DNA from 3 places in the Zobellella denitrificans genome. Region 1 is predicted to be linked to each of the others. Evidence: predicted binding sites of a transcription regulator. Region 1 holds the regulator's gene; each other region holds the start of a gene.
What was found. The regulator sigma-54, encoded in region 1, starts transcription at its own class of promoters, with help from an activator protein. The targets are predictions, from matches to a motif close to TGGCACNGTTTTNGCTT.
Positions count from the first base shown of each region.

Region 2: the regulator sigma-54 is predicted to act here: its motif matches at 1,833-1,849, upstream of AN401_RS16120 (P-II family nitrogen regulator).
Region 3: the regulator sigma-54 is predicted to act here: its motif matches at 3,239-3,255, upstream of AN401_RS04360 (flagellar assembly protein T N-terminal domain-containing protein).

Region 1 is NZ_CP012621.1:3,520,407-3,526,399, forward strand. It holds gene AN401_RS16640 (KpsF/GutQ family sugar-phosphate isomerase) at 1-556, shown strand, start outside; gene kdsC (3-deoxy-manno-octulosonate-8-phosphatase KdsC) at 553-1,107, shown strand; gene lptC (LPS export ABC transporter periplasmic protein LptC) at 1,104-1,652, shown strand; gene lptA (lipopolysaccharide transport periplasmic protein LptA) at 1,654-2,148, shown strand; gene lptB (LPS export ABC transporter ATP-binding protein) at 2,152-2,877, shown strand; gene AN401_RS16665 (RNA polymerase factor sigma-54) at 2,930-4,363, shown strand; gene hpf (ribosome hibernation promoting factor) at 4,388-4,675, shown strand; gene ptsN (PTS IIA-like nitrogen regulatory protein PtsN) at 4,678-5,124, shown strand; gene rapZ (RNase adapter RapZ) at 5,136-5,993, shown strand, end outside; gene AN401_RS16685 (HPr family phosphocarrier protein) at 5,989-5,993, shown strand, end outside.
Region 2 is NZ_CP012621.1:3,413,100-3,419,092, reverse strand. It holds gene acnB (bifunctional aconitate hydratase 2/2-methylisocitrate dehydratase) at 1-654, shown strand, start outside; gene AN401_RS16130 (YacL family protein) at 948-1,304, shown strand; gene arfB (alternative ribosome rescue aminoacyl-tRNA hydrolase ArfB) at 1,294-1,710, opposite strand; gene AN401_RS16120 (P-II family nitrogen regulator) at 1,888-2,226, shown strand; gene AN401_RS16115 (ammonium transporter) at 2,242-3,468, shown strand; gene AN401_RS16110 (Fe(3+) ABC transporter substrate-binding protein) at 3,696-4,709, shown strand; gene AN401_RS16105 (ABC transporter permease) at 4,746-5,993, shown strand, end outside.
Region 3 is NZ_CP012621.1:911,062-917,054, forward strand. It holds gene AN401_RS04340 (TraB/GumN family protein) at 1-382, opposite strand, end outside; gene AN401_RS04345 (DUF1904 domain-containing protein) at 458-793, shown strand; gene AN401_RS04350 (SDR family NAD(P)-dependent oxidoreductase) at 966-1,796, opposite strand; tRNA gene AN401_RS04355 (tRNA-Arg) at 1,878-1,953, opposite strand; gene AN401_RS04360 (flagellar assembly protein T N-terminal domain-containing protein) at 2,032-3,171, opposite strand; gene AN401_RS04365 (FlgO family outer membrane protein) at 3,339-4,079, shown strand; gene AN401_RS04370 (LPP20 family lipoprotein) at 4,069-4,479, shown strand; gene AN401_RS04375 (flagella synthesis protein FlgN) at 4,525-4,938, opposite strand; gene flgM (flagellar biosynthesis anti-sigma factor FlgM) at 4,935-5,252, opposite strand; gene flgA (flagellar basal body P-ring formation chaperone FlgA) at 5,323-5,985, opposite strand.

The DNA of each region.
Region 1 (5,993 bases):
GTGCACCCGGGTGGAGCAGGAAGCCTGCCCGCTCGGCCTGGCCCCCACCGCCAGCACCACCGCCGCCCTGGTGATGGGCGATGCCCTGGCGGTGGCCCTGCTCGAAGCCCGGGGCTTCACCGCCGACGACTTCGCCCTGAGCCACCCCGGCGGCGCCCTGGGCAAGCGCCTGCTGCTGCGGGTCGGCGACCTGATGCACAAGGACGAGCGGGTGCCCAGGGTTCGCCCCCATACCCTGATCATCGAGGCGCTGCTGGAGATCGGCCGCACCGGGCTCGGCTTCACCGCCGTGGTCGACGAGCAGGAGCGACTGGTCGGCATCTATACTGACGGTGACCTGCGCCGCACCCTGGATCACAAGATAGATGTGCACCACACCACCATAGAGCAGGTCATGACCCGCCGCTGCACCACCGCCAGGGCCCAGATGCTGGCGGCCGAAGCGGTCAAACTGATGGAAGAGAAAAAAATCAGCGGCCTGCTGGTGGTGGACGAAGAAAACCGGCCGGTGGGTGCCTTCAACATGCATGACCTGTTACGGGCGGGGGTGATCTGATGGAGCAACAGAGCCTTTACGGTCCCGTCGCCGACGCCGTCTGGCAGCGGCTGGCCGGGATCCGCCTGCTGATCTGCGACGTGGACGGGGTGCTGTCCGACGGCATGATCTACCTGGGCAACCAGGGCGAGGAATACAAGAGCTTCTGCACCAAGGACGGCTTCGGCATCAAGGCGCTGCTCAACGCCGGCATCCAGGTGGCGGTGATCACCGGGCGGGACTCGCGCATCGTCAGCGAGCGCATGGCCTCCCTCGGGGTGCGCCACGTCTACCAGGGCCAGGGCGACAAGATGCACAGCTACAAGGCCCTGCTCGACACCCTCAAGCTCGCGCCGGAACAGGTGGCCTATATCGGCGACGACGTGGTCGATCTGCCGGTGATGCGCGATTGCGGCCTGGGCGTGGCGGTCTGTGACGCCCATCCCCTGGTGCTGCGGGGCGCCGACTACGTCACCCGCATCCATGGCGGCCATGGCGCCGTGCGCGAAGTTTGCGATCTGATCCTGGAATCCCGCGGCGAACTGGCCAACGCCAGGGGTATGAGCCTATGAGCCGCCAGAGCTGGCTGTTCGGCGGCCTCTTCCTCGCCGCCCTGATCGCCTGGCAGTGGTTCAGACCCGCGGGCCCGGGCCCGCTCGGCGAACAGGATTACCAGCCGGATTTCGTGGCCCGGGGGCTGGCCAGCATCCAGTACAACCGGCTCGGGCTGCCCTACCGGGGGCTGGAAGCGGACTACGCCGAGTACTACGACCCGCTGTCCATGACCCTGATGGAAAAACCTGTTATCTTGCTCTATTCGCCCGACGGCCAGCCCCAGTGGCGGTTGCAGGGGGATGAAGGCATCATCAACACCGGCGACAACGCGGTGATGGTCGGCAACGTGGTCGGCCGGGGGCTGCTTCCGGATGCCCTGGTGGAAACCCTGACCACCGAATACCTGGAACTGGACTTCATCAACAACCAGCTGCGCTCCAACCGGGACGTCCAGCTGAGCAGCCCGCACTACCAGGCCCAGGGCCAGGGCCTGCTGGGCATCCTTGATCAACAAACGGTGGAACTACTGCATGAAACCCGGGCAACTTACTTCAATCCTTAGCATGGGCGGCCTGCTGGCCCTGGGCCTGGGCCTGGCCGAGGCCAGGGAGTCGGACTTCCGCCAGCCGGTGACCATAGACGCCGGCCGCCAGCTGGTGGAACTGGCCGAGAACAAGGTCACCTTCAGCGACCGGGTGGTGGTCAAGCAGGGCACCATAGACGTGCGTGCCGACCGCCTGGTGGTGATCCGCACCGAACAGGGCCTGCAGTCGATGACCGCCCAGGGCAGCCCGGCCACCTACCAGCAGATCCTGGACAACGGCCAGCCGGTGCACGCCGAGGCCCGGGAGATCCACTACGACATCCGCGCCCGCACCATCACCCTGCTGCAGGATGCCAAGCTTACCCAGAACGACAACATCGTCACCGGCTACCGCATCCGCTACCACATCGACCGGGAGCAGATGGAGGCGGAAAGCCAGGGTGGCCAGGACAGGGTGACCACCATCTTCCTGCCCGAGCAGTTGCAGAACCTGAACGAGCAGGGCCAGGACTGAACCATGGCGACACTGAAAGCACGGGGCCTGCAGAAAAGCTACAAGGGACGCCAGGTGGTCGCCGACGTCAGCCTGACCGTCAACACCGGTCAGATCGTCGGCCTGCTCGGCCCCAACGGCGCCGGCAAGACCACCTCCTTCTACATGATAGTGGGGCTGGTGCAGCGGGACGCGGGCAGCATCACCATCGACGACCAGGACATCAGCCTCCAGCCCATGCACCTGCGGGCCCGGGCCGGCATCGGCTACCTGCCCCAGGAGGCCTCCATCTTTCGTCGCCTGAGCGTGGCCGACAACCTGATGGCGGTGCTGGAAACCCGCAAGGATCTGGACGCCGCCGGCCGCGGCGAGAAAATGGAGCAATTGCTGGAAGAGTTTAATATTACCCATATCCGCGACAGCCTGGGGATGAGCCTGTCCGGCGGCGAGCGGCGGCGGGTGGAGATCGCCCGGGCCCTGGCGGCCGACCCCCGCTTCATCCTGCTGGACGAGCCGTTCGCCGGGGTGGATCCGATTTCGGTGATCGACATCAAGAAAATCATACTGCACCTGCGCGATCGGGGCCTCGGCGTGCTAATTACCGATCACAATGTACGGGAAACCCTGGATGTGTGCGAACGGGCCTATATCGTCAGCCACGGCCACCGCATCGCCGCCGGCACCCCGGCCGAGATCCTCGCCGACGAGCAGGTCAAGAAAGTCTATCTGGGTGAACAATTCAGCCTCTGAGCAGGCCCCGCATCATGACAGTGCGGTCGATATAGAAGGACTTTTTTAAAAGATGAAGCCAACTCTTCAGTTACGTTTGGGCCAGCAGCTGACCATGACGCCCCAGTTGCAGCAGGCGATCCGCCTGCTGCAACTTTCCAGCCTGGAACTGCAGCAGGAGATCCAGCAAGCCCTGGAGAGCAATCCGTTACTGGAGCAGGATGAGCCGGAAAGCATCGATGTGGCCGAGCCCCGCCACGAAGAACAGCTGGCCGCCGACACCGCCATGGAGCAGAGCCAGCTGTCCGATGACCTGCCCATGGACACCAACTGGGAGGAGCTTTATACCGCTTCCCCGGGCGCCGGCGGCGGCCTGCCCGAAGGCGCCGAGGACACCGTCTACCAGGGCGAGACCACCGAAACCCTGCAGGACTACCTGCTGTGGCAGATGCGCCTCACCCCCTTCAGCGATACCGACCAAGCCATCGCCCTGGCCATCATCGATGCCATCGACGAGGCCGGTTACCTCACCATAGACGTCCCCGATATCCTGGAGGCGGTGGCCGGCGACGAGCTGGAGATCGAGGCGGACGAGGTGGAAGCGGTGCTCAAGCGCATCCAGCACTTCGATCCCATCGGGGTGGCGGCCCGCAACGTCCAGGAATGCCTGCGCATCCAGCTGGAGCAGTTCCCGCCCGAGACCCCCTGGCTGCAGCAGGCCCGGGAGGTGATCAACCAGCATATGGATCTGCTCGGCAACCGGGACTACCGCACCCTGCAGCGCAAGGCCAGGCTCAAGGAGGAGGAACTCAAGGAGGTGCTGGCGCTGATCCAGCAGCTGGAGCCCAGGCCCGGCCACACCGTCATCCAGAGCAGTTCCGAATACGTGATCCCGGACGTGGTGGTAACCAAGCGCAACGGTGCCTGGGTGGCGGAGCTCAACCCCGAGGCCATGCCCAAGGTCCGCCTCAACCAGACCTATGCCGCCATGGCCCGGCAGCCGCGCAACAGCGAGGACGGCCAGTTCATCCGCAACCACCTGCAGGACGCCAAGTGGTTTCTCAAGAGCCTGGAAAGCCGAAATGAGACCCTGCTCAAGGTTGCCAATTGTATTGTCGAGCAACAACAGGCATTCTTTGAGTATGGCGAGGAAGCCATGAAGCCCATGGTGCTGAACCATGTGGCCGAGGCGGTGGAAATGCACGAGTCCACCATCTCGCGGGTGACCACCCAGAAGTTCCTGCACACCCCCCGGGGGGTGTTCGAGCTGAAGTATTTTTTCTCCAGCCACGTGGGAACCGACGACGGCGGGGAGTGCTCCTCGACGGCGATTCGCGCCCTGATCAAGAAACTGGTCGGGGCGGAAAACCCGGCCAAGCCGCTGAGCGACAGCAAGATCGCCCAGTTGCTGGCCGAACAGGGGATACAGGTGGCCAGGCGGACCATCGCCAAGTACAGGGAGTCACTGGCCATCCCCCCTTCCAATCAGCGTAAACGCCTGGTTTAAAGGCAGACCAAGAAGGAAGACGTTATGCAAATAAACCTGACTGGACACCATGTGGAAATCACAGACTCACTGCGTGACTATGTGAACAGCAAATTTTCCAAGCTGGAGCGTCACTTCGACCACATTACCAATGCGCACGTCATCCTCAACGTGGAAAAACTGCAGCAGATCGCCGAAGCCAAGCTGAACGTCAGCGGCGGCGAAGTCTTCGCCAACTCCCAGCACGAAGACATGTATGCGGCCATCGACGGCTTGATCGACAAGCTGGATCGCCAGATCATCAAACACAAAGAGAAGCTCAAGCAAAAATAACCATGGAAGTCGCCGACATACTGAGCAGGGACTGCACCCGCAGTGCAGTTCCCTGCACGAGCAAGAAACGTGCCCTGGAAATCATCAGCGAGCTGGCCGCCCAGCACCTGAACATCAGCAGCCAGCAGCTGTTCGATTGCCTGCTGGCCCGGGAAAAGATGGGCAGCACCGGCATCGGCAATGGCATCGCCATTCCCCACGGCCGTATCAGCGATGACAACAAGGCGACCGCCGTATTACTCACTTTCGCCGAGCCGGTGGAGTTCGATGCCATCGACAACCAGCCGGTCGGCCTGGTTTTTGCCCTGCTGGTCCCCGAGCAGGAGTGCAAACAGCACCTCAAGACACTGTCATTGATCGCCGAAAAGCTCAGCAACAAGCAGGTATGCAAGCAGTTGCGCCAGGCCGGCAGCGATGACGAACTCTATCAGATCATGATCTCCGCCTGAGGACAAGCGCCATGCAACTGGTGATCGTCAGCGGTCGCTCCGGCTCGGGTAAAACCGTGGCCCTGCGGGTACTCGAGGACCTGGGCTATTACTGCGTCGACAACCTGCCCGTCGAACTGCTGCCGGATCTGGTGCAGATGCGCCGGCACAGGCCGGGCGAGGTGGCGGTCAGCATCGACGTGCGCAACCTGCCTGACAGCCCCGACAAACTGGAAGCCTGCCTGGCCGAAGTCAGGGCCATGGAAGGCGTTTCCCTCTCCAGCATCTTTATCGATGCCGACAACGCGGCGCTGATCCGCCGTTTCGGCGACACTCGCCGGCTGCATCCCCTGTCCCGCCACAGCCTGACCCTGGATGAGGCCATCCGGGAGGAGACCCACCTGCTGGCGCCCCTGTCCTCGGACGCGGATCTGCGCATCGATACCTCGGCCTTAAGCATCCACGATCTGAGTGAGATCATCCGCGAGCGCATCCTCGGCAAGAAGGAAAAGGAGCTGAACTGGGTGTTCGAATCCTTCGGCTACAAGTACGGGGTGTCCAAGGACGCCGACTTCGTGTTCGACGCCCGCTTCCTGCCCAATCCCCACTGGATTGCCGAGCTTCGCCCCTTCACCGGCCGCGACGAGCCGGTGGCCGACTACCTGGCCGGCCAGCCCGAGGTGATGAAATACCTGTGGCAGATAGAAAACCTGCTGATCACCTGGATGCCGCACCTGGAGCGCAACAACCGCAGCTACGTCACCGTGGCCATCGGCTGTACCGGCGGCCAGCACCGCTCGGTGTTCCTCGCCGAACAGCTGGCCCGGGTATTCCGGCAGATGGGCAAGAGCGTGCAACTTCGACACAGAACACTGGAAAAACGCAATGCC
Region 2 (5,993 bases), 110 kb from region 1:
GAAGAATGGCTGGCCAACCCGGAGCTGCTGGCCGCGGACGCCGACGCCGAGTACGCCCACGTGCTGGAAATCGACATGAGCGAGATCAAGGAGCCCATCCTGTGCGCGCCCAACGATCCGGACGACGCCCGCCTGCTGTCCGAGGTACAGGGCGAGCAGATTGAGGAGGTGTTCATCGGCTCCTGCATGACCAACATCGGCCACTTCCGCGCCGCCGGCAAGCTGCTGGACAAGTACAAGGGCCAGCTGCCGACCCGGCTGTGGGTGGCGCCGCCGACCAAGATGGACAAGGACCAGTTGACCGCCGAGGGCTACTACGGCATCTTCGGCCGGGTCGGTGCCCGCATCGAGATCCCGGGCTGCTCCCTGTGCATGGGCAACCAGGCGCGGGTGGCGGACAACAGCACCGTGGTGTCCACCTCCACCCGTAACTTCCCCAATCGCCTGGGCAAGGGTGCCAACGTCTACCTGGCGTCGGCCGAGCTGGCGGCGGTGGCGGCGATCCACGGCAAGCTGCCGACGGTGGCGGAGTACCTGGAGTACGCCCAGGAGCTGAACGCCACGGCGGCGGACACCTACCGCTACCTGAACTTCGACGAGCTGGACAGCTACGTGCAGAAGGCCGACACCGTGATCTTCCAACAGGCCATCTAAACGCCTCCTCGGAACACGCTGAACCAAAGCCAGCCCTCGGGCTGGCTTTTTGGTGCGCCCGGTTTTTTCTTTCAGACCCACTCGAATGCTGCATCATATTGGAGCACGAGCGGCCCGTCCGCATGGGCGTTGTACCCGTGGCCAAGGTGTTGCTTTCAGATATGGAGGTTCCCGCAGCGCGGGAAGGCAGGCGAGCCGCCTGCGCTCCGGGGGCGCTTGGCTTTTTTCCGGGTGGCTGTCGCGAACCGGCGTGAGGGAGTAGAATCCGGTCCCTGATGACTGATGAGGTGGTTATGGACTTTGAATTTTTCCGGGATCTGAACGGGACCTGCCGGGCGCGTTTTTCCATGGGCCACGAGGCCTTCGGCCAGTGGTTGACCGACGAGGTGACTCCGGCCGAGGCCGAGGCGCTGCTCGGGATGATCCATGAGCTGGAAGGCGGCCGGCGGGAGGAGTTCAGGAAAGTCTATGCCGAGTTCAGCTTGTTTCTTGGTCGGGACGAGGCCGAACTCGCCGCCCATACCCTGGCCTTCGCCAACGATGAACTGGAAGAGGGCATGGCTTACTACGACGACGAGCTGTTCGCCGGCTGCGGCCTGGACGATCTGGCTCGGGTGCTCATCCAGTGGCGGGCGTTTATTAAAGCTTGATCTTCCCCCTGCCGCTCTTGATTTTTCCCCTGTGGGTCTTGCTGTCCACCCGCCGGGCCCTGGCGGCCTTGCCCGGTTTGGTGGCCCGGCGCACCTTGATGGGGCGGCCCGCCTGCTGCAACAGCGCCACCAGGGCGGCTTTGGCGGTTTCCTTGTTCATTAGCTGGCTGCGATCGGTATCGCAGCGGATCAGTATCCAGCCCGACGACAGTATGCGGTGATCCTTCATCGCCGCCAGCGCCTGCTTGTAACTGTCGGGCAAACTTGGACTATTGGCATAGTCGAAGCGCAGCTGTACCGCCGAGTCGGTTTTATTCACGTGCTGGCCGCCGGGGCCGCCGGCCCTCATGGTCAGGAACTCCAGCTCGCGCTCGGGGATATGCACCCGGGCCGATATTTCCAACATGCCTTTCTCCAACGCACCATTTTGGTGCCTTCCTGTTCAAGCCTGCACCAAGATAACATTCAGCCCCTGGTCGGGACCAGTCTTCATATTGTAACTATATGAAAAACAACAAATAAAAAAGTTGGCACAGAGATTGTTTATAGCTAAGGGTCACAGGCTTACAACACGGAGCTAGCCATGAAGATGATCTGCGCCATTATCAAACCGTTCAAACTCGATGACGTACGTTCGGCCCTGGCTGAAGTGGGCATCGACGGCATGACGGTGTCGGAAGTAAAGGGATTTGGCCGCCAGAAAGGGCACACCGAGCTTTACCGGGGCGCCGAGTATACCGTGGATTTCCTGCCCAAGATCAAGCTGGAAATCGCGACCCAGTCCGATCAGGTGGAGCGGGTGATCGAGGCCATCTCGGAAACCGCCTACACCGGCAAGATCGGCGACGGCAAGATTTTTGTATTTGACCTGCTGCAAACCGTGCGGATCCGCACCGGCGAGCGCGATGTAGAAGCGATTTAAGCGAGGGAACGCATGATGGATGCATTGACCGAAATGAAGTTTGCCCTGGACACCTTTTATTTCCTGATGTCCGGCGTGCTGGTGATGTGGATGGCGGCGGGCTTCGCCATGCTGGAGGCGGGCCTGGTCCGGGCCAAGAACACCACCGAAATCCTGACCAAGAACATACTGCTGTTCGCCATCGCCTGTACCATGTACCTGCTGGTGGGCTACCACATCATGTACGTGGACAACGCCGAAGGTGGCTGGCTGCCGAGCCTGGGCGGCCTGATCGGCTCCGCCGACGCCGATGCCGACCATGCCCTGGAATCCGATTTCTTCTTCCAGGTGGTGTTCGTGGCCACCGCCATGTCCATCGTCTCCGGTGCCGTGGCCGAGCGCATGAAGCTGTGGGCCTTCCTCGCCTTCTGCGTGGTACTGACCGGCTTTATCTACCCGCTGGAAGGTTACTGGACCTGGGGTGGCGGCTTCCTGTCCGAATGGGGCTTCACCGACTTCGCCGGCTCCGGCATAGTGCACATGGCCGGTGCCGCCGCCGCCCTGGCCGGGGTGCTGCTGCTGGGTGCCCGTAAAGGCAAATACGGCAAGAACGGCGAGATCCATCCCATCCCCGGTTCCAACATGCCGCTGGCGACCCTGGGTACCTTTATCCTGTGGATGGGCTGGTTCGGCTTCAACGGCGGTTCCCAGTTGCTGGTGTCCGACGTGGAAAACGCCACCGCCGTGGCCAAGATCTTCGTCAACACCAATGCCGCCGCCGCCGCCGGTGCCATCGGCGCCCTCTTCGTCACCAAGATGACCTGGGGCAAGGCGGATCTGACCATGATCCTCAACGGCGCCCTGGCCGGCCTGGTGGCCATTACCGCCGACCCGCTGTCTCCCGGCCACCTGTGGGCGGCCTGTATCGGCCTGCTGGCCGGCGTGCTGGTGGTCTATGCCATCGTCAGCCTGGACAAGCTGCGTATCGACGACCCCGTGGGTGCCATCTCGGTGCACGGCGTGTGCGGCATCTTCGGCCTGCTGCTGGTGCCGGTGGCCAACGAGGACGCCTCCCTGTGGGCCCAGATGGTCGGCATAGTGGTTATCGGTGCCTGGGTATTCTGCGCCAGCCTGCTGGTGTGGTATGTGCTCAAGCAGGTGATGGGTATCCGCGTGACCGAAGAGGAAGAGATGTCCGGCATGGACATGATCGACTGCGGCATCGATGCCTACCCCGAGTTCGTGACCGTGAAGCAGAACTGATTTTCAACGACTTGACGAGGCTGCCGAGCCTGGTTTTGGGAGACCCCTGGGTCTCCCTTTTTTGTTGTGCGGCTTTGATCTGGCGCAAGGAAAAATCGGCACTGATGGAGAACCTTATTGCAGATGAAAATTTTTATTATTTAGATGTGGTTTGAGTGTTGATTCCCATGCGGACCCGGTTATACTGCTGAACGTTAATTATTCTCACTCAACCAAATGGAATCTGGATGATGTCAAACAAGTTGTTCCTGTCTGCCGCCGCCCTGCTGGTATCCAGCTTTACCGCCCAGGCCTTTGCCGAAGAAGTCAACGTCTACTCCAACCGTCAGGACTTCCTGATCAAGCCCATCGTCGACGAGTTCACCAAGGAAACCGGTATCAAGGTCAACCTGGTCAACATCCCCGACGGTCTGGGTGAGCGCCTGGAGCGGGAAGGTCGCCTGTCGCCGGCGGACCTGGTGCTGACCGTGGACATCAGCCGCCTGATGGAGGTGGTGGACAAGGACCTGACCCAATCGGTACAGAGCGAGGTGCTGGAGCAGAACATTCCGGCCCAGTACCGGGATCCGGATGGCAAGTGGTTCGCCCTGACCACCCGTGCCCGCGTGGTCTACAGCTCCGCCGAGCGCGTGGGCAAGACCGACATCACCTATGAAGAGCTGGCCGATCCCAAGTACAAGGGCAAGGTCTGTACCCGCAGCGGCAAGCACGCCTACAACATCGGCCTGACCGCCTCCATGATCGCCGAGCACGGCACCGAATACACCAAGCAGTGGCTCGAGGGCCTCAAGGCCAACCTGGCGCAGAAACCCCAGGGTGGCGACCGGGATCAGGTCAAGGCCATCCGTGACGGCGTGTGCGACTATGCCCTGGGCAACAGCTACTACTACGGCGCCATGCTCAACGACGACACCCAGCGTGACTGGGCCGAGGCCGCCGTGGTCAATTTCCCCAACCAGGCCGATCGCGGCACCCACGTGAATATCTCCGCCGTGGCCCTGACCAAGCATGCCAAGAACAAGGATGCGGCGGTCAAGCTGATGGAATACCTGGCCGGGGATCAGGCCCAGCACCTGTACGCCTCCGCCAACCATGAGCATCCGGTAAAGCCGGGCGTGGAGCCTTCCGAGCTGGTGAAGAGCTGGGGTGAGTTCAAGGCGGACGAACTGCCGCTGACCGACGTCGCAAAACATGCGAAAGAAGCCATCCAATTGATGGACGAAGTCCAATACGATCTGTAAAAAGACGGGGGCCCGTTCCCCTGTTTTGAGTGGTAGATGAAAAGACTTGGTTGGACGGTCGGCAGTTGGGCCATGGCCCTGCTGCTGACCTTGCCTATTTTGGCGTTGATCGTGGAAGCACTGTTGCCCGCGGAGGATATCTTCCGGCACCTGTGGCGCACCGTGCTGCCCGTTTATATCAACAATACCTTCTGGCTGGTGCTGCTGGTACTGGGCTTCAGCCTGCTCTGCGGGGTTCCCGCCGCCTGGCTGATGGCCATGTGCGAACTGCCCGGCAAACGCTGGCTGCAATGGGCGCTGATCCTGCCCCTGGCCATGCCCTCCTATATCGTCGCCTTCGTTTATACCGACCTGCTCGATTTCTCCGGCCCGGTACAGCAGAGCCTGCGCGCCTGGTTCGGCTGGCAATCCGCCGCCGATTATTATTTTCCGCCCATCCGCAGCCTGGGCGGCGCCGCCCTGGTGCTGGGGCTGGTGCTCTACCCCTATGTCTACCTGCTGGCTCGCACCGCCTTCCTTGAACAATCCACCAGCCTGATCCAGTCCAGCCGGCTGCTGGGCTGCACCCCCTGGCAGAGTTTCAAACGGGTCAGTCTGCCCCTGGCGCGTCCCTCCATCGCCGTGGGGTTGTCGCTGGTGGCGATGGAAACCCTGGCCGACTTTGGCACCGTGCACTTCTTTGCGGTCAACACCCTGACCACGGCGGTGTACGACACCTGGCTGGGCTATGGCAGCCTCAATGCCGCCGCCAAGATAGCGGCCATGATGCTGCTGGTGGTGATGGTACTGCTCAGCCTGGAGCGAGTGAGCCGCAAGCGCCAGCAGGTGTTCCAGAAAACCATGGAGCACGAGCAGGAAACCGGCTACCGACTGACCGGCTTCCCCCGGCTGGCGGCCCTGCTGTTCTGCTGGGGGCTGGTGCTGCTCGGTTTCCTGCTGCCCTTCGTGATCCTCTGTTACCATGCGGCGCAGTATTTCGACCAGGCCTGGAACGCCCGCTTCTTCGAATACAGCATCAACAGCCTGCTGCTGTCGGGCCTGGTGGCGACCATTGCGCTGATGATGGCGCTGCTGCTGGGCATGACCCATCGCCTGAAGGGCAAGACCTATACGGTGCTGCCGATGCGGCTGGCCTCCATGGGCTACGCCCTGCCCGGCACCGTGCTGGCCATCGGTGTGCTGGTGCCGCTGACCACCCTCGATTTCGCCATCAACGACCTGGCCCTCTGGCTGGGGCTCTCCGAGCCCGGTCTGGTGCTGACCGGCACCATGACCGCCATCGCC
Region 3 (5,993 bases), 1.6 Mb from region 1:
TGGCCTGGGTCAGTTGCAGGGCGGCGAACCAGGGTGGCAGCGGTCTGAGCTGGGCCAGGCCGGCCTGGCTGATGGCGGCGTCGAGTTCGGCGGAGAGGGGGGCGCCCAGCCGGCTGGGCCAGTTTTCCCCGGCCGCCATGCGCAGGTAGGGAGCCAGCGCGGCTGGGGTGATCTCCTGCGGGTCCACTTCCAGCAGCAGCTGACGGCTGTCGTCCAGCGCCCGCAGCAGTACCGGCGGCAGTTCGGCCAGGCGTTCGTCGGCAATATGGATGGAGCCGAACAGCCAAAGTTGTTGCCCGTCCTTGCTGGCCGACCAGAGCGCCGGCGCGGCCAGCCCCTGAGCGCACCAGAGCCACAGTAGCAAGTGCCAGAAAATTTTCATGGAGCCCCCTGTTTTGTTGGCCGGCTTTGATTATGATGCCGGGATAATTATTCATTCTAGAAAAAGGACGTTTTTATGCCTCATCTGCGCTTTCGCGGCCTGGCCCGGGACACGGTAAAACAGGTCAGCAAGACCCTGGTGGATACCCTGGCGCCCCTGGCCGGCAGCCCCAAGGAGCATTTTACCCTGGAATTCATTCCCGCCGAGTTCGTGCAGCAGGGGCAGGCGGTGAACGGCTATCCCTTCGTCGAGGTGCTCTGGTTCGAGCGCCCGCTGGAGGTGCAGGACAAGGTGGCCGCCGCCATCACCGAGGCGCTGCGGGCCCGGGTGGGCGAGGGGCTGGACATCGGCGTGGTGTTCACCCGGCTGGAAGGGCGCAACTACTACGAAAACGGCAGCCATTTCGGCTGACGGCATTGCAGGATCCTTTGTAGGGGCCTTTGTTGGAGCCTTTGTAGGGTCCACTTCAGTGGACCTTTTCAACATCGGTGTCGGGATTTGGTCGAATAAATTCGACCCTACAGGGACATCCCAGCATCGGTGTCGGGATTTGGTCGAATAAATTCGATCCTGGTCAATTTCGTCAGCCGCCTGCCTTCAGCATCATCCGATCCAGCGCCCGGTCGCTCAGCAGGCGGCGCAGCCAGCTCATCATCAGTGTGGCCCGGGTGACCGGATAGCGGGTTTTGGGCCTGGCGCTGGTCAGGGCGTGCAGCACCGGCGGCAGGCAGGATTCCGGGGGCAGGCTGTAGCGGGAACTGGAGCCGGGTTTTTCCAGCCTGGCAAGGGTTTGCCGGTAGGCTTGCCGGTGCCGGCTCTGCTCCGGATCCACGTGGCGCAGAAAGGCCTCCCTGGCATTGGCGCGAAAGCGGGTTTCGATGGGGCCGGGCTCCAGCAGGCTGACATGCACCCCGGTGCCGGCCAGCTCCAGGCGCAGGGTGTCGGTGTAGCCCTCCAGCGCGAACTTGGTGGCGTTGTAGGCGCCGCGAAACTGCATGGCCACCAGCCCCAGCACCGAGCTGTTCTGGATGATGCGGCCCTCGTCGGCGGCCAGCATCAGCGGCAGCGCCAGCCGGGTGAGGTGGTGGGTGCCGAACAGGTTGGTGTCGAACTGCCGGCGCAGGGCCTGGGTGGGCAGATCCTCCAGCGCCCCCGGCTGGCCGTAGGCGCCGTTGTTGAACAGGCCGTACAGGGTGCCGCCGGTGAGGGCCAGCGCCTGTTCGAACCCTTCCTCTATGCTGGCTTCGTCGGCCAGATCCAGCCGTACCGCCGCCAGCCCTTCTTCCTTCAGCCGTGCCACGTCCTCCGCCCGGCGGGCGGAGGCGACGATCTTGAAGCCCTGCCGGTGCAGATAATGGGCGGCGCAATGGCCGATGCCGGACGAGCAGCCGGTGATCAGAACAGCTTTGGACATAAACGGCTCCTGAGTAATGAGGCCATTACTCTGCCGTCTGTGCCGGTCGGGTGCAACAAGGGAAGAAAGAAAAGCAGGAAATGGCGCCCCCACCAGGACTCGAACCTGGATCGCCCGCTTAGGAGGCGGGTGCTCTATCCTGTTGAGCTATGAGAGCGTGGGGCGAGTATATATAACTCCGCCCGGGATGAGAACCTGCCGCCTGCGCGAGTGCGCATAAAATCGGCATCGGGGCTCAAAGCTGGGTGAGGATGTCGCCCGGGCCCACCCGCACCTGGCGCGCGGCACCGTCCGCCGGGGTCAGCAGGCTGTAGTCCGGGTGGCTCTGGCTCACCACGAACTGGGCCCGGGCCGAGATCTCGCTGTAGTAGCCGGGCTGCAGCTGGCGGCGATGGACCAGGGTGAAGCGATCCCCCACCTGGATGCCGGACTGGCGGCCCAGATCCATCAGTATGCCTTCTTCCGACTGCTGCAGTATGTTGCCTACCGCCTTCATGCACGACTGGGCCTGCACCAGATCCCGCGCGGCCCGGGCGAGCAGCTGATCCACCGCCTGGCCATAGGCGGACTGCCAGAACCCCTGCTCGTGCACATTGACCCGGGCGTGGCGCTGGAAGGTCCAGGGGGACTGGGCCTGGTAGCGCTGCTGCAGCAGGGTTTCGCCGGTGAGGCCGTCCTCCAGGGTGAGCGAGAGGCGAAACTGGCGGGGTTGCTCGCGGAAGCGCCAGTCCACCCAGTTGCCGTCGTTCATGCTGATGTCTTCGATGACGCCGCTCAGCAACAGCCGCGACTGCTGCTGCCGGGCCAGCAGATCGCCGCCCTGGCGCAGGCCGGGGCTGCGCGGCAGCCGGGGATCCGTGGTGAGTTGATGGGGCAGCTGCGTCATAAGATTGACGCTGTCGCCGAGGCGCTGGGCCAGGCGTTGGGTGACGGCGCCGCCCAGCTCGTAGATCTGGCCAATCTGGCCCTGCTCCGGATGCTGCAGGGGCAGGGTGGTGAGCGCCAGGCCGGGACGGTAGCGGCCGACACACTGGGGCTGCACGTTCTGGTTGGGCCAGATATCGGCCCGCACCGTCAGCCACAGCCGGCCCTGGCTGCGACGCTCGTCGAGGATCAGGTAGTCCATCAGTTCGCCCTGGGCGGCAATATCCAGCCGCTGGCCGGAAAACATGCCGTTGTTGACCGACTGCACCGTGGTCAGGGAAGCGCCGGCCTGCAGCAGGGCATCGGCCAGGGCCTGCTCCAGGGCCTGTTGGCGGGCGCTGTCCTCGCCCAGGCTGAGCGGCGCCGAGCCCTCGGCCTGATACCAGTCGGCCTGGGCGGCGAGAGGCAGCAACGAAAGCAGCAGGGCGGCGATGAAGGTGTTTTTCGGCACGATAGGATCCTGTGTCACAAAGGGCCGGCAATAAAAATGCGGCCAGGGTCAACTCTTGGCAAGAATTATGCAAAATTCTTGCCCGATACCTTGAGGACAGCGGTTAAAGTTTGGCAACCCCTGGCCGATAAGGATCCAGTTTCGTCCTATTTTTCGGGAGCCTGTTGATGACAAGACCATTGATGCTCGTCGCCGTGCTGGGGCTGTCAGCCTGTGCCGGCACGGGCGGGCAGCAGTTTGACAATCAGAACCACTATCTGCCCCATGATCATGCTTCCCACTATATCAACCGCAAGCCGCTGGGGCCGCAGCCTGCCCCGGCCAGCTCGCCCCGGCACAGCCAGGACGGGGTGCCCATGCGCATGAGCGCCGGCACCCGCAGCGCCCACCTGCCTTCCGCCGGGCCTTCCCTGGTGGGAGGGCAGACCCAGCTGCAGCAGCATATGTCGGCCCTGGCCTACCGGCTGGTGTCCAGCGCCCACGGCCTGGACGCCCAGTCCGGCATAGCGGTGAGCGGCTTCGTCAGCCAGGAGGACTACCGCAGCCAGGATCAGTTCGGGCGGCTGCTGTCGGAAACCATGATGTTCCAGCTCAACCAGTACGGCCTGCGGGTGGTCGACTTCAAGGCGCTGCCCTTTATCCGCATCACCCCCGAGGGGGATGTCAGCACCAGCCGTGATTATCGCCAGCTAAGCGGCAAGATCGGGGCCCGCTACCTGGTGCACGGCACCGTCAGCGAGACCCTGGGCGGTCGCCTGGTCAATGCGCGCCTGATCTCCATGGGCGACAACAGCCTGGTGGCCAGCGCCCAGCAGTTTATTCCCGACTACCTGGTGGGCGGCATGCTCAAGGCGCGCGGGCCCGAAGTGGTGATCACCCCGGAGCAGAGGAGCCGTTATGCGAAATAGACTCTGTGCCCTGCTGTTGCTGGCGCTGACCGGTTGCAGCGCCAGCCAGGCCGGTGCCGGCAGCCAGGATGTGCCGGCCAAAAAGAACCATCTCTATGCGGTGGGCTACGCCCCCATCAGCCTGCAGCAGCCTGCCGACTACCAGCAGAAGCTGCTCTACGCCATGCGGGCGTCCAAGCTCGACGCCTACCGGGAGCTGACCGAGCAGTTGAGCGGGGTGATGACTTCCAGCGCCAGCCAGCTGAACGGCCATGTCCTGCAGGACGGCACCGTCAGCACCAGCAGCCGGGGCATGGTGCGGGGGGCCCGGGTGGTCAACAGCTATCCCGACGGCGACATGTACGTCACCGAACTGGAGCTGGATTTGGCCTTTTATCAGCGGCTGCGCCAGGGGCGGTGAGATAATCCGGGACTGGGGACTGGGGACTGGCCCCGGTCCGCGCGGTTACACCTTGAAGCCGGTGCCTTTGTTGATGCCCTTGGTATGACCCTTGTGATCGTAGGTCATGCTCTGGCGTTCGTGCAGCTGGCTCATGGCGTTGGCCAGGCGGCGATTGCTGGCCAGGGTCTGCTCCAGCAACTGCTCTGTTACCCGGGTTTTGTCCTGGCAGTGTTGCAGCAGCTGCCGCAGCTCGGCAACCTGCTCGGCCAGGTCGGCGCTCAGCCGTGGGCTTTCGGGGTGGGAGGCAATCTGCCGGTCGCTGTGCTGTATCTCCGCCAGCAGGCTTTCCTTGCGTTGGGCCAGGGCCGGCAGCTCCAGCGCCTGGCGCCGGATGATCAGCTCCAGCTCCTGCCCGGTAAGGTCGAGCAGGAGCTGAAGGCGGGACTGTTGATGTTGCAGCAGCTCATCAAGGGTCATGAATAGAGTTTCTCTATATCCTGTTCCAGGTTGGCGATGTTCGCCGCCAGGCGCTCGCTGTCAACCTTGTAGCTGCCTTCGTTGATGGCCTTTTTCAGCGCTTCCAGGCGGGCGCTGTTGTCGGCGGCCGGCGCGGTCAGTGACTGCTGCATCCGGTTCAGCTGTCGGGCTTCGGGGGTCAGGCTCACGGAGTCCTGCTGAGCGGGCGGCGCGGTGTCTTGCCGGCCCTGGGATTTGGCCGGGGCCGGGTACTTGTTGCCGCCCACCACCTGGGTACTGTTGCCAAGCCCTGGGGGTAATTTATCGATAGCCATGATGATCCAATCCTGATTTGCTGCTGTCTAGCCCGGGTATCGGCGCAACACGGAATAACTTTAGCAGAAATTACAAATTGACCCGCACCATTCCGGAGGCGGTGACCCGGGCGCTGATTTCACGGCCGGAGTTGAGGTTGCGAATGCGCACGCTGTCGTTGAAGGAGCCGTCTTCCTGGGCCACGCCCTCGGTGCGGATCGACAGGGTTCCCTGCTCCGCCACTATGGTCACCTTGTCTCCCTTGCACACCACGCACAGCTGGCTGCCCAGCACCGGCTGGCCGGGGCGCAGATCCCGCTTGTTGCGGGTGCCGATAAGCTGGTTGGGATCGCTGAACACGTCTCCCCGTATCAGCACCTCGTCCTGGTAGTCGAGGCGCAGGTGCTGGGCCTGCAGCAGGGTATTGCGGCTGATGGGAACCTCGGCCGTGACCACGGGTTTCAGCACCCGCACCCGCACCGGCACAAACAGCTCCCAGCCCGGCTGCTCGTGGCATTTCAGATGCACGTGAGTATTGCGCCTGACCTCGCCCGCACCGCGGATGTCGGCGGTCAGCAGCCCGTGGCACTCGGTCAGCTGCATGCGGGTATCCACACTGGCGGCTTCGATCTCGAGCCGATCCCCCTCGGCCAGGGGAACGAAGTCACGCACATAATCCTCGGCATACTGGCGCACGCTGTCATGAACCGACTGGGCATGCACCGGCGGGACCAGGACAGCGGCCAGTATCATGACAAACC